3 regions of the Pseudomonas sp. KH_027 genome follow, and region 3 is predicted to be linked to each of the others. Evidence: predicted binding sites of a transcription regulator. Region 3 holds the regulator's gene; each other region holds the start of a gene.
What was found. Region 3 encodes FliA, which starts transcription of late flagellar genes. Its sites were predicted from a motif close to CTAAAGTTTNNNNNNNNNNNGCCGNTAA; they were not measured.
Positions count from the first base shown of each region.

Region 1: the regulator FliA is predicted to act here: its motif matches at 2,768-2,795, upstream of AC3IYG_RS12050 (methyl-accepting chemotaxis protein).
Region 2: the regulator FliA is predicted to act here: its motif matches at 2,674-2,701, upstream of motA (flagellar motor stator protein MotA).

Region 1 covers NZ_CM174470.1:2,543,901-2,548,513, reverse strand. The annotation lists gene pnuC (nicotinamide riboside transporter PnuC) at 1-243, opposite strand, end outside; gene AC3IYG_RS12055 (hypothetical protein) at 391-1,005, opposite strand; gene AC3IYG_RS12050 (methyl-accepting chemotaxis protein) at 1,013-2,647, opposite strand; gene AC3IYG_RS12045 (undecaprenyl-diphosphate phosphatase) at 2,921-3,751, shown strand; gene AC3IYG_RS12040 (helix-turn-helix domain-containing protein) at 3,783-4,613, shown strand, end outside.
Region 2 covers NZ_CM174470.1:566,563-571,175, forward strand. The annotation lists gene asd (archaetidylserine decarboxylase) at 1-214, opposite strand, end outside; gene rhdA (thiosulfate sulfurtransferase) at 254-1,069, opposite strand; gene AC3IYG_RS02645 (HDOD domain-containing protein) at 1,115-2,635, opposite strand; gene motA (flagellar motor stator protein MotA) at 2,755-3,606, shown strand; gene motB (flagellar motor protein MotB) at 3,610-4,613, shown strand, end outside.
Region 3 covers NZ_CM174470.1:2,967,571-2,972,183, reverse strand. The annotation lists gene flhF (flagellar biosynthesis GTPase FlhF) at 1-671, shown strand, start outside; gene fleN (flagellar synthesis regulator FleN) at 947-1,777, shown strand; gene fliA (RNA polymerase sigma factor FliA) at 1,774-2,520, shown strand; gene AC3IYG_RS13935 (chemotaxis response regulator CheY) at 2,606-2,980, shown strand; gene AC3IYG_RS13930 (protein phosphatase CheZ) at 3,000-3,788, shown strand; gene AC3IYG_RS13925 (chemotaxis protein CheA) at 3,800-4,613, shown strand, end outside.

The sequences.
Region 1 (4,613 bases), 420 kb from region 3:
GCGACTGACCAGGCGGCCATGCTGCAGCGGACCGCCACGCGTCCACTGCCACCAGCCGTACAGTTGCAGCGCGGCGTAGACAACGTGCAGCAGCATGTCGGAATACAGCTTCACCTCGAAGAAAATCCAACTGTAGATCAATACCATCAGCAAGCCGATCGGCCAGCACCAGGGGTTCTGTTTCACGGTGAGCCCGACGGCGATGACGCCAAGCGTGGCGGCGAAGAGTTCCAGCACAGACATTGACGGCCCTCGGCAGCGGGCACCGAGCCCGTGTACGGATAAAAAACGAAGGGCGATTGTAACGACTTCGGCCGATGACGGCCTTATGCGAGCAGGGCGAGGGATTGATGCGTTTGGACTGCGCCCGGTGAAACACGGGTCAACGCATTAGCACACCAGGCTGTCGGCTTGGCGATAGAGCATCAGCAGCTTGCGGGTGATGGTCTGATGGATGTCGTCGCGTTCGAAGGAGGAGAGGTGGGTGAGTTTGTTCACCTGCAGGCGGTGCAGGTGGATATAGGGCATCTGCTGGTCGAACTCGCGCAGATCGCCCTTCATCATGATCGGCAGGAAGACATCGCCGATCTTCTTCTGGCTGCTGATGATCTGCGCCAGGGCGGGCTTGAACGCCATGGTTTTAGGCGCAGGCCCACCTTCTATGATTTCAGTGCTCAGCAACAGCCCGGGCTTGCCCAGCACCACACCCGGCAGTACGCATAGCCCGGTTTTGCGCACGGCGTTGGCCTCGATACCATGCAAGGTGTCGTGGAACGCGTAGGCATTGGGCAGCACCACCATCTTGCGGCCCTGGTCGGTGGGGAAGTGCAGGGTGTAGTTGGTATAGAGCTGGCGCACGGACTCGGAGTACACACACAGACGGTTCTCGAACAGCCGGATGAAGCGCTCGGCCAGTTCGCGGCGGGCCATGCTTGCCATATCCCACACCAGGTCCTGATTCTGCGGCTGGGTGAGATCGACTTCTTGGTGCTCCATGCTGTTCATGTATCCCTCATACGCGGAATTGTCCTAACAAGCGGTTCAACTGTTCAGCCAACTGATTCAGGTGTTGGCTGGCACCGCTCGACTGTTCCGCCGCCAGCGCATTGTTGTGGGCCAGGCTGGCGGCCTGGGTGACATTCTGATTGATATCCTCTACGACATGCGACTGTTGCAGGGTGGCACTGGCGATCGAGGCATTCAAGCCCGTCAGGTTGCGCAGTGACTGACCGATCAGGTTCAGACTTTCGCCCGCCTGGCGCGCCTGCTCGACGGTGAGCTGGGAGGCGCGGCTGCTTTCGTTGATCACCTTGACCGCCGCTTCGGAATTGGTTTGCAGGCGTTCGATCATGACCTGGATTTCGGCAGTGGATTTCTGCGTGCGCTGGGCCAGCAGCCGCACTTCATCGGCCACCACGGCAAAGCCACGGCCCTGCTCGCCGGCACGGGCGGCTTCGATGGCGGCATTCAGCGCCAGTAGGTTGGTCTGTTCGGCGATGGAGCGAATCACTTCCAGCACGCCACCAATCTGCGTGCTTTCCTGGGCCAGGGTGCGGATCACCTCCACGGCCTGGTCGATGGTGCCGGAGAGCAGGCCGATCTGCTGCACGCTGCTGTCGATGTTCTGCTGGCCCTGCTTGGCCTGGCCTTCGGCAACGCGCACTTCGCTGGAGGCATGCTCGGCGTTTTTCGCCACATCCTGCACGCCATAGGTAACCTGGTTGATCGCCGTGGCGACCAGTTCCATCTGTTGCGATTGCTGCTGGCTGTCTTGCTGGGCCTTGTTGGCAATCCCGCCAAGGGAGTCGGCGGATCGGTCCAGGGCGCCGGCGGCTTCGAGCAGTTGGCCGATCACTCGCCGCAATTTGGCGGTGAAGTCGTTGAAGTGGTTGGCCAGCGCGGTCAGTTCATCGCGGCCCTGAGTGTCCAGGCTGAGGGTCAGGTCGCCTTCGCCGCTGGCGATGTTGGCCATCGCATTGACGGCGTCCTGCAGCGGGCTGGCGATGCTGCGGGCGATCAGCATGACCAGCAAGGTCATCAGAATGGCGATGCTCAGGACGATGCCACAGGTGCGCCAGGCCTGGGCGCGGAACTCGGCCTGCATGTCGTCGATATAGATGCCCGAACCTATGACCCAACCCCAGGGCTGGAACAGCTCGACGTAGGAGACTTTGGGTACCGGCTGGCTGGCGCCGGGCTTGGGCCAGCGGTAGTCGACCATGCCGGCGCCTTTGGCTTTGGCTATTTTCACCATTTCATTGAACAGGAACTTGCCGTCCGGGTCCTTCAGGCTGGAGAGATCCTGGCCGTCCAGCTTGGGATTGGTCGGGTGCATGATCATCTTCGGACCCAGATCGTTGATCCAGAAATAATCACCCTGGTCGTAGCGCAGGCCACGGATCAGCGCCATGGCCTGCTTCTGCGCCTGCTCGCGGGGCAGCGTACCGGCGCTTTCCAGGCCCTGGTAGTACTCGAGAACGCCCGCGACGCTTTGCACCACATGCTGGGTTTTCTGCACCTTGCCGGCGTACAGGTCGGTATTGACCTGCCGCAACATCAGCGCGCCGAGGCTGATCAGCATCAGTATGGCGACGGCGAGGATCAGCCACAGTCGGCGGCTGATGGGCACGTTGCGTAGGCTGTTCATGGACCGGCACTCCTGGATCTTATTGTTTAGCTGTATGCATCCGCACGAATGTTGGTCTAACCAGGCAGGGCGCGCCAGTGGCCTTATTGGCAGCAGCGCTTACTCGGGATGTCTGTTAGCATTTCGGCGCCCAAGCGGCAAACCTGAGCGCCTGCTGGTTTGAAGTTCCGTTTTGGCGCCCGATTTGTTGCTCGCGAGCCTCGCGTTCGCCACGCCGCACGATAACCAAATAGATTTGTTCGCGATGCCTGCCATCGCATCATGGGGGATTGCATGGATGTTTGGAGCGCCGCGCAGGCGTTTATTCTGGGTATCGTCGAGGGGCTCACCGAATTCTTGCCGATTTCCAGTACCGGTCACCAGATCATAGTCGCGGATTTGCTGAATTTCGCGGGTGAGCGGGCGATGGCCTTCAACATCATCATCCAGCTCGGTGCGATCCTGGCGGTGGTGTGGGAATACCGGCGCAAGATCCTCGATGTGGTCATCGGCCTGCCGACAGAACCGCAGGCGCAACGCTTCACCAGCAACCTGCTGATCGCTTTCCTGCCTGCCGTGATCCTTGGCGTGGCCTTCGCCGATCTGATTCACCACTACCTGTTCAACCCCATCACCGTGGCGAGCGCGCTGGTAGTGGGTGGCGTGATCATGTTGTGGGCAGAGCGCCGCCAGCACCAGGTGCATGCCGAAAGCGTCGATGAGATGACCTGGAAGGACGCCCTCAAGGTCGGCTGCGCCCAATGCCTGGCGATGATTCCCGGCACCTCGCGTTCCGGCGCCACCATCATTGGCGGCCTGCTGTTCGGCCTGTCGCGCAAAACCGCCACCGAGTTCTCCTTTTTCCTGGCGATGCCGACCATGGTCGGTGCGGCGGTGTATTCCGGCTACAAGTACCGGGATTTGTTTCAGTACAGCGACCTGCCGGTCTTCGCCATTGGTTTCGTCACCTCCTTTATCTTTGCCATGCTGGCGGTGCGCGGGCTGTTGAAATTCATTGCCAGTCACAGTTATGCGCTGTTCGCCTGGTATCGCATCGGCTTCGGCCTGTTGATTCTGGCCACCTGGCAGTTGGGCCTGATCGACTGGAGCACGGCGCAGCATTGATCCAGCGGTATTGAACGAATGGAGGCCGTCCATGGGTAATCAACTCCCCGTTTCGCCCACCGAGCGCTTCGACAGCCCGGAGCAGACACCGATTACCCGCGAAACCGTGCTGCGTTACCACTACTGCTGGAAGCACCGGGATCTCGACGGGGTGATGGCGCTCTATCACCCGGAGGTCGAATACAACGACTTCTTCCAGAATCGGGTGATGCACCTGCATGAGTTGCGCGATTACGTGCGCCTGACCATGCCCCGTGGCCCGGACGAGGCGCTGGAACACAGCGACCGGATTCGCCTGGATGGCGACACGGCCTTTATCCAGTACCGGATCACCTTGCGTGGCGGCGAAGGCCTGGTGTCGTTCCGTACCAGCGAGGCGCTGACGGTGCGCGACGGGCTGATCTGGCGGGTCAACGAGTACGCCTCCCTGGTGCATGAAAAACGCGCGCCCGACGTTGCCGCCGACCGTCGCCCGGCCACCAGCCGTCTGGGCCTCTCGGCGCGGCAGCTGGGCTTCCTGGCGCAAGACCTGCAGCAGTACTTCGCCGCTCATCAACCCTATCTCGACCCGGAACTGAACCTGCAGCAGGTGGCGACCCACAGTGGCTACAGCCGCAACCAGATTTCCTACCTGCTCAACCAGGTGCTCGGGCAGAGCTTCTACCGCTACGTGAACCAGGCGCGTCTGCAGCATTTGCTGGCCGCGCTGGAGACGGCAACGCTACCGTTGCGCATCGACGAGCTGGCCTTCGCCGCGGGTTTCAATTCGCTGTCAGCCTTCTACAACTGCTTTCGCCAGCACACCGGGCTGTCGCCCAAGGCCTATTTGAAGCTCAGCGCCGATGAGCAGATTTCTTTGCGG
Region 2 (4,613 bases), 2.4 Mb from region 3:
TCAGGGCGCGGGTGAAGAATGCGTTGAAGTGCTCGTAGGCGGTTGGGTCTTCGACCTGGGCTTCGCTCATGTTCACTTGGTAGTGCTGGACGAACCAAGTGATCAGGCGGTTCTTGAGCCAGGCGGCACGGCATTCGGCTGCGTAACCGATCAGGCGCGACAGCAGGTGATGTGGCAGCAGGTACTGGCTGAGGATGAATAAACGCTGTTTCATGAATGTCCTTAGAAATAGAAAACCATCGAGGGAAGAGGCTTACACCTCGACGGGCGTGTCCGGGTGGTTGCCCCATTCGCCCCATGAGCCGGCATAGGCTTTGACCCGCGGATAGCCGAGGGCCTTGGCCGCCAGGTAGGTGAAGCCCGAGCGGTGGTGAGTCTGGCAGTGGGTGATGATTTCCTTGTCCTTGCTGATCCCCAGGCTTTCGAGAATCGTCGGCAGGTCTTCGCGGATGCGCAAGGCGCGCGCCGGGTCCATGCCGGCAGTCCATTCGAAGTTGACCGCGCCGGGGATATGCCCGGCTTTGGCGGCAAGGGCTTTTTCACCACGGTACTCGCCCGGTGCGCGAGCATCCCAGATGGCCAGGTCGGCGGCGCCCAAGCGGCTTTGCAGGTATTCGCGGGTCGCGCTCGGCTCGTCATGCAGCGTCAGCGCGACCGGGCCGCCGGCACTGGCCGGGCTGTCCTGCGCCAGCTCGCGGGCCTCATCGAGCCAGGCCAGCAGGCCGCCATTGAGGTAGTGATAATGGCGATGGCCGATTACGTCGAGCAGCCAGATGAAGCGTCCGGCCCAACCACCGCCTTCATCGTCGTAGACGACATAGTGCGCGTCCGGGTTATGGCCCAGTTCGCCGAACAGGGCTTGCAGTTGCGTCAGCGCCGGCAGCAGGCCAGGGGCGGGCGGTTGGCCCAGTTGCGTGCGTTTCGGGTCGACGAAGCGTGCGCCGGGGATATGCCCTTCGGCGTAGCGCGCTGCGCTGGTCAGGTCGACCAGGATCAGCTCCGGGGCCGATAGGCGGGCAGCCAGGTCGGCGGGCTCGATGACCAGGGGCAAACTAGAGAAGGCAGACATGAAAGGCCTCCGAATCAAGGAAAGGGGCGAATTGTAGCGGAAAGGTCAGCGTCCGCGTTTGGCAAAGCTGGCCAGCGCCCGCTCAATACATTGCGCGGTTTTACCAAAGGCCTGCACGCGGGCGTCGGCGAGGGGCGCGCCCTGCTGGTCGGCGAGCAGCAGCATCACCACCCGGCCATTGCTCGTCAGGGAGCGCAGCAGCAGGTGTTCGCTGGGGAACAGGGCTTTCAGGGTGCCCGGCAGCAGGGTCGAGAATTGCGCGATATTGGCTGGGGTCAGGCGCAGCTGGCCCGGTTGCGCGAGCAGGCGGCGCAATACCTGGCTCTGGTTCGGATCAAGGGTCAGGCTGCTGGCCTCCTTGGGCAGCCCGACGGCCTGCTGGGCGAGCAGGCGTGTGTGCGTGCGGTCGGCGAGCAGCAGCAAGGCTCGGCTCAGACCGCAGGCCTGGAGTGCGTCGCGGGCGCAACTGGTCAGTTGCATGAGGTTGGCGAACGGGCTGGGCTCGCGCAGCAATTCGCGGCAGTGCTGCTGCCAGGCGCTCGGCGCTTCGCCCTTGGCGGCCGCGGTCGCAACCGCCGGCTGCAGGTGGCGGGCGGACCAGGGCCAGAGCAAGGCTTCGGCCGGATGCCAGAGGCCGGTGTCGGCATGCTGGTGCGCGCTGAGCACGGCCTGTTGATGGCTCAGTTGCTGCAATTCGGCCAGCGGCAGCTGCAGGTAGAGGCCGGTCAGGCGCTGCCAGCGCAGGCTGTGCGGGCTGTCCCAGGCCTGATGTGCCGCGAGCGCCAGGGCGTTGGCCAGCAGGATGGTGTTGGCCGGCTGGGTCAACCAGCGGCGCAGCGAGTTGTCGGCGTCGAGCAACTGCTGTTGCTGCAGTGGCAATTCGTTATCGCGGGCGATATGCAGCGCTTTGACCAGCAGGCGCCGCTCGCTTGCGAGCAAACGGTAACCCTGCAGTATCCACTCCGGCAATCGCCACTGTTCGGCCAGGGCCAGGCACAGGCTGAGCAGCGGTACGCCGAACAGCTCCTGTTCGACCTTGCTGGCCGACTCGCCCTTGCCCAGCACGCGCTGTTCCCAGGCTTCGATCAGTTCGGGGTGGGCGGCGGCCAATGGCCACAGCGGCGCCAGGAACAGCAGGCTGCCCCAGTGGATTTCTTGCCAGAGTCGCGCCAGGCGGCTGGCGAACAGGCCGTTGGCCTGTTGTGCCGCGTGCTGGCTGATCAGTTGCAGCTGGCGCAGGGCGCGCGGCATGTCCTGTACGGTGCTCAAGGGCTGACTGTTCAATAGCGCTTCGGTGCGTTGCAGGCCCAGGCGCGTCAGGGCGATCTCCAGGCTGTCCGCCGGTTCGCTGAGGCTGTTGCTGCTGCGGTTGGCTTCACGCAGCACCATCAGGGCGATGGCCGGGCTGTCCTGGATCAGCCTGGCGACTTCGCGCAGCGAGCTGCTACTGCTGGCCAGGGCGCGGCGCACCCGCTCATGGTTGGCGGGGAGAATCGGCAGGCGCACGCCGTCGAGCTGCTTGAGCCAGGCTTTGAGGCTGCGTGGTAAGGGGTGTGAGGTCGGCATGTTGGTTTAGCCAGATTGTGGCTTTTAGCCTTAACTGGCTATAGTCTGGCGTATAAGTTCCGATAATTAGAAGGGTTGTTTTTAATAACTCTTAATCTTGGCTGTGCAAGTACCTTTCTATGGCAAAAATCATTGGCATCATCGTTGTGTTCGCTGCTGTGCTGGGCGGATATGTTCTCTCCCATGGCAAAATCGGCGCCCTGATCCAGCCTTTCGAGGTGATGATTATTGGCGGCGCAGCCTTGGGTGCCTTTCTGCAGGCGAACCCTGGCAGCATGACCATGCACGTGCTGAAGAAGTCGCTGAAGATGTTCAGTTCGCGCTTCACCCACACCTTCTATCTGGAAGTGCTGGGCATGCTCTACGAGATTCTCAACAAGAGCCGCCGCGAAGGGATGATGGCCATCGAGGCGGATGTCGAAGACCCCAGCGCCAGCACCATTTTCAGCAAGTATCCGGCGGTGCTGAAGGACGAGCGGATGACCGCCTACGTCTGCGATTACCTGCGCATCATGTCCTCCGGCAATATGGCGCCGCATGAGCTGGAGGGCCTGTTCGACATGGAACTGGTCAGCCTCAAGGAAGAACTGGATCATCCCTCTCATGCGGTAACGCGGATCGCCGATGGTCTGCCGGGCTTCGGTATCGTCGCCGCGGTACTCGGCATCGTGGTGACCATGGCCTTGCTCGGTCAGGTCGAGCAGTCGGCTCTCGGTCAGCACGTGGGCGCGGCGCTGGTCGGGACCTTTCTCGGCATTCTTGCTGCATATGGCTTCTTCGGGCCCCTGGCAACCTGCCTGGAGCACGATGCCAAGGAAGAGTTGAACGTGTTCGAAGCGATCAAGGCCTGCCTGGTGGCTTCGGCCTCGGGCATGCCACCGTCATTGGCGGTAGAGTTCGGCCGCAAGGTGTTGTACCACGCGCACCGGCCGAGTTTCAGCGAGCTGGAGCAAGCGATTCGCGGTCGCTGAGTCATGGATAACAATCAGCCAATCATCGTCAAGCGCGTCAAGCGCTACGCCGCGGGGCACCATGGCGGCGCCTGGAAGATCGCTTTCGCCGACTTCGCCGTGGCCATGATGGCGTTCTTCCTGGTGCTCTGGCTGATGTCCTCGGCCACACCGGAACAGAAGAAGGCCATCTCCGGCTATTTCCAGGATCCCATCGGTTTTACCGAAAGCGCTAGCCCCTATGTCATCGACCTTGGTGGCACGCCGACCCCGGCGCCGGACGACACTCTCAATCCGGACGTCAAGGATACCCAAACGGTCGATGAGACCAAGGCCGAGGTCGAACCGGTCGATCCGGCGCAGGCCGAGACGCTGGCCGAGCAGATCGAGCGCGAGCGCCTCGAGTTGTTGCTGCAGGAGTTGCAGAACAAGGTCAATGAAAACCCGCAGCTGCAGCGTTTCAAGGATCAGATCCTGTTCGAGATCACCCAGGACGGCCTGCGCATCCAGATCATGGATGCGACCAACCGGCCGATGTTCGACAGCGGCAGCGCGCACCTGCAACCCTATTTCGAAGACATCCTGCTGGCCATGGCCGACACCATCAAGGCGGTGCCGAACAAGATCAGCGTCAGTGGCCATACCGATGCCAAACCCTTTATCGGTCGCGGCGATTATGGCAACTGGGAGCTTTCGGCCGAGCGCGCCAACGCGGCGCGGCGCACCCTGGTTGCCGGCAGCTACCCGGATGAGCAAGTGGCGCGGGTGGTCGGCTATGCCTCCTCAGCGCTGTTCGATCGCCAGGACCCGCTCAACCCGGTCAATCGGCGGATCGATATCATCGTCCTGACCAAGAAAGCCCAGCGCGCCATCGAAGGTGAGCAGGACGCCACGCCTGAGGCAGCCGCGCCAGTCGATGGCCAGCCCGCACCCGGCGGCTCGGTCGAAGAAGGCGTGCCCGTACAGGCGCCGGAGCTGCGCGAGAAGCTGAATATCTTCGAGGACGGTGCGCTCAAGTTCGACGAACC
Region 3 (4,613 bases):
AAGAGGGCGGCGTGATTGCCCTGGTCGGCCCGGCCGGCATGGGTAAAACCACCACCCTGGCCAAGTTGGCGGCCCGCTACGTGTTGAAATACGGCGCTCAGAACATCGCGCTGGTGAGCATGGACAGCTATCGGATTGGCGCACAGGAACAGTTGAAGACCCTGGGGCGTATTCTCAACGTCTCGGTGACCCAGGTGGACCCGGGTCAATCGCTGACCCAGGCGTTGGTGCCTTTGGCCCGCAAGCGCATGGTGCTGATCGATACCGCCGGCTTGCCGGGCAGCGATCCGGCGCTGCAGATGCAGCTGGAGACGCTGGCCGGGCGTGGGGTGAAAGCGAAGAATTACCTGGTCCTGGCGGCTACCAGCCAGAGCCAAGTGCTGAAGGCGGCCTACCATAGCTATAAGCGTTGTGGATTGTCTGGCTGCATCCTGACCAAACTGGACGAGGCCACCAGTCTTGGCGAGGTTTTAGGGCTGGCTATAAGCCAACGTCTACCGGTAGCCTATCTGGCGGATGGGCCGCGAATTCCGGATGATCTGCAGGTGCCGCGCAGTCATCAGTTGGTCAGTCGTGCGGTCAGCCTGCAAGCGCCGCAGGACCCGAGCGAAGATGCCATGGCCGACCTGTTTGCCGGCCTGTACCAGAACCCCGCACGGCGTGCCGGTTAAGCGTGGTCAGGACGCCAGAGTTGGCAAAGCATAGAATGAGTTGCGTACCGTTCAGCGTGCCCGAACGGAGTCAGATAAATGGCCTTAGCGGTAGTTAGGGGTTGTTTTGCGCATCGTCCAGCGCAGGCCGGACAAGGTGCGACGTAGAGAGTCAAGGTGGCCGAACACGCGGAGTTCACGGGTTGTGAATCAGCAGCCCGCAGCCATTTTTAACGCAGCACCACCGATGTGCAGATAGTTTCGAAACGACCTCTTAGACAAGGTGTGTAGATAACATGGGAATGCATCCCGTACAGGTGATCGCGGTGACCGGCGGCAAGGGCGGCGTCGGCAAAACCAATGTGTCGGTGAACCTCTCCCTGGCCCTGGCCGACCTCGGTCGTCGGGTGATGTTGATGGACGCCGACCTCGGTCTGGCGAACGTCGACGTGCTGCTCGGCTTGACCGCCAAGCGCACCTTGGCCGATGTCATCAGTGGCGAGTGCGAACTGCGCGATGTGGTGCTGCAAGGGCCGGGCGGCATCCGCGTGGTGCCGGCGGCCTCGGGTACGCAAAGCATGGTGAACCTCACGCCGATGCAGCACGCCGGTTTGATCCAGGCCTTCAGCGACATCAGTGACAACCTCGATGTGCTGGTGATCGATACCGCCGCCGGCATTGGCGATGCGGTTGTCAGCTTCGTGCGGGCCGCCCAGGAAGTCATAGTGGTGGTGTGCGATGAGCCCACGTCGATCACCGACGCCTATGCGCTGATCAAATTGCTCAATCGCGACCATGGCATGAGCCGGTTCCGCGTGCTGGCCAACATGGCGCATAGCCCGCAAGAGGGGCGCAACCTGTTTGCCAAGCTGACCAAGGTGACCGACAGGTTCCTCGATGTGGCGCTGCAGTACGTTGGCGCCGTGCCCTACGATGAGTCGGTGCGCAAAGCCGTACAGAAACAACGGGCGGTCTACGAGGCCTTCCCCCGCTCCAAGTGCGCGCTGGCCTTCAAAGCCATCGCCCAGAAAGTCGACACCTGGCCGCTGCCCGCCAACCCGCGTGGGCATCTGGAATTCTTCGTCGAACGCCTGGTGCAGCAACCGATCGCTGATACGGCCGTATGACAGCGGCCAATGGACTTCGTATGTATAGCAAGGCTCAGGCGCAGGATACCCAGCATCAGTTGATCGAACGGTATGCACCGTTGGTCAAGCGCATTGCCTATCACTTGCTCGGCCGTTTACCGGCCAGTGTCCAGGTGGAGGACTTGATCCAGGCCGGCATGATCGGCCTCCTCGAAGCCTCGAAAAAATACGACTCCAGTAAAGGCGCCAGTTTCGAAACGTTTGCCGGTATTCGCATCCGTGGCTCCATGCTGGATGAGGTGCGCAAAGGTGACTGGGCACCGCGGTCGGTGCACCGCAACAGCCGGATGGTCAGCGACGCAATCAGAAAAATTGAGGCTAGAACCGGTCGAGACGCTAAAGATCAAGAGGTTGCGGCCGAACTCCAATTGAGTCTCGAGGATTACTACGGCATTCTTGGCGACACTTTGGGCAGCCGCTTGTTCAGTTTCGACGACCTGTTACAGGACGGAGAGCATGCCGGCTTGCGTGAAGACGCGGGTATTACCCATTTCGAGCCTTCGCGCGAACTGGAAGATGAACGCTTCCAGTCGGCGCTGGCGGATGCCATCGCCAACCTGCCGGAGCGCGAGCAGTTGGTGCTATCGCTGTATTACGACGAAGAACTGAATCTTAAAGAAATTGGCGAAGTGCTGGGGGTCAGCGAGTCGCGTGTCAGCCAGTTGCATAGCCAGTGTGCCGCGCGTTTGCGGGCACGCTTGAGCGAGTGGCGCGCGCGCTGAGCGGTACTGCCGGTTTCACGATTGAACGGCGTATTCAGGTGCTGGATACGTTTGGGACTGTACGGAGGTCGACTTGGACAAAAACATGAAAATCCTCATCGTTGACGACTTCTCAACGATGCGACGGATCATCAAGAACCTCTTGCGTGACTTGGGATTCACCAACACCGCTGAGGCCGACGATGGCACCACTGCGCTGCCGATGTTGCAAAGCGGCAGTTTCGACTTTCTGGTCACCGACTGGAACATGCCGGGTATGACCGGCATCGATTTGTTGCGTGCAGTGCGAGCTGATGAGCGTTTGAAGCAATTGCCGGTGTTGATGGTGACTGCCGAAGCCAAACGCGACCAGATTATCGAAGCGGCGCAAGCCGGGGTGAATGGTTATGTGGTTAAACCGTTCACAGCCCAAGTGCTGAAAGAGAAGATTGAAAAAATCTTCGAGCGAGTTAACGGCTAATGTCAGCCGTGGGGGCACTATGGAGCATAACGAATTACCAATGGGTGACCTTGAGTCGACCCTGAAATCCCATGCCCGTGAGCTCGTCGATAGCCTGGAAAAAGGTAATTTCGGCGATGCGGTGCAGCTTATCCATGAACTCAACAAGACCCGCGACCGCGGCCTGTACCACGAAGTGGGCAAGCTGACGCGCGAGTTGCACAACGCTATCGTCAATTTTCAGCTCGATCCGCGAGTTCCCTATGCTCAGGAGGTGTCGCAGATCACCGACGCCACCGAGCGGCTGAACTACGTGGTGACGATGACCGAAAACGCGGCCAATCGGACCATGGATCTGGTCGAGCAGAGCGCGCCGTTGGTCAACGATCTGAGCAGCGAAGCGCAGGGCCTGAGCGCCGACTGGGGGCGTTTCATGCGCCGTGAGCTCGGTGCCGATGCTTTCCGTGAACTGGCCAAGCGTATCGAGTTGTTCCTCGCCCGCAGTGAGCGCGACAACGCCAAGTTGTCGAGCCATCTCAACGACATTTTGCTGGCGCAGGACTATCAGGACCTCACCGGTCAAGTGATTAAACGGGTTACCCAACTGGTCACGGAAGTGGAAAGTAACCTGCTGAAATTGGTGCTGATGGCCAGTCAAGTCGACCGTTTTGCCGGTATCGAACATGACCATGCAGCGCTACGTGCCGAACAAGAACAACAAAAAGAGCCTTCCCGTGGTGAAGGTCCGCAGATTCATGCCGATAAGCGTGAAGACGTCGCATCCAATCAGGACGACGTTGACGATCTGCTATCCAGCCTAGGGTTTTAGGGAGCACACCAATGAGCTTCGGCGCCGATGAAGAAATCCTCCAGGACTTCCTGGTTGAGGCCGGCGAGATACTTGAGCAGTTATCCGAGCAACTGGTCGAGCTGGAAAGCCGTCCTGATGACTCGAACCTGCTCAATGCCATTTTCCGTGGTTTCCATACCGTCAAAGGTGGCGCCGGTTTCCTCCAGCTGAATGAGCTGGTGGAGTGCTGTCACATCGCCGAAAACGTGTTCGACATCCTGCGTAAGGGTGAGCGACGCGTTGATTCCGAGCTGATGGACGTCGTCCTGGAAGCCCTGGACGCGGTCAATGGCATGTTTTCCGACGTGCGCGAGCGTGCCACGCCGACGCCGGCCACGCCCGAATTGCTGGCCGCGTTGGCGCGTCTGGCCGAGCCGCAGGCAGCGCAAGAACGTGAAGCGCCGGTTGTCGCGGTCGCTGTTGCAGCTGTTGCCGAGACTACGGCCTCTGGCGACATCACCGACAGTGAGTTCGAGCAACTGCTCAATGCTCTCAACGACGAGGCGCAACCCGATAACACGCCCGCTGCCGTGGGTGCTGCCGATGAAATTACCGATGATGAGTTCGAGTCGCTGCTCGACCAGTTGCATGGCAAGGGCCAGTTCGTGGCTGCGCCCGCTGCAACCGCCGTCGCCGTCGCGCCTGCCGCAGTAGCGGCGGCCAGTGTTGCCGCGAGTGCGAGTGACGAGATCACTGACGATGAGTTCGAGGCGCTGCTCGATCAGTTGCATGGCAAAGGCAAGGCCGTTGAGCCGGCTAGCGCCGCCAGCGCGCCAGCCGAACCGGTGCCGGCGGTTGCCGCAG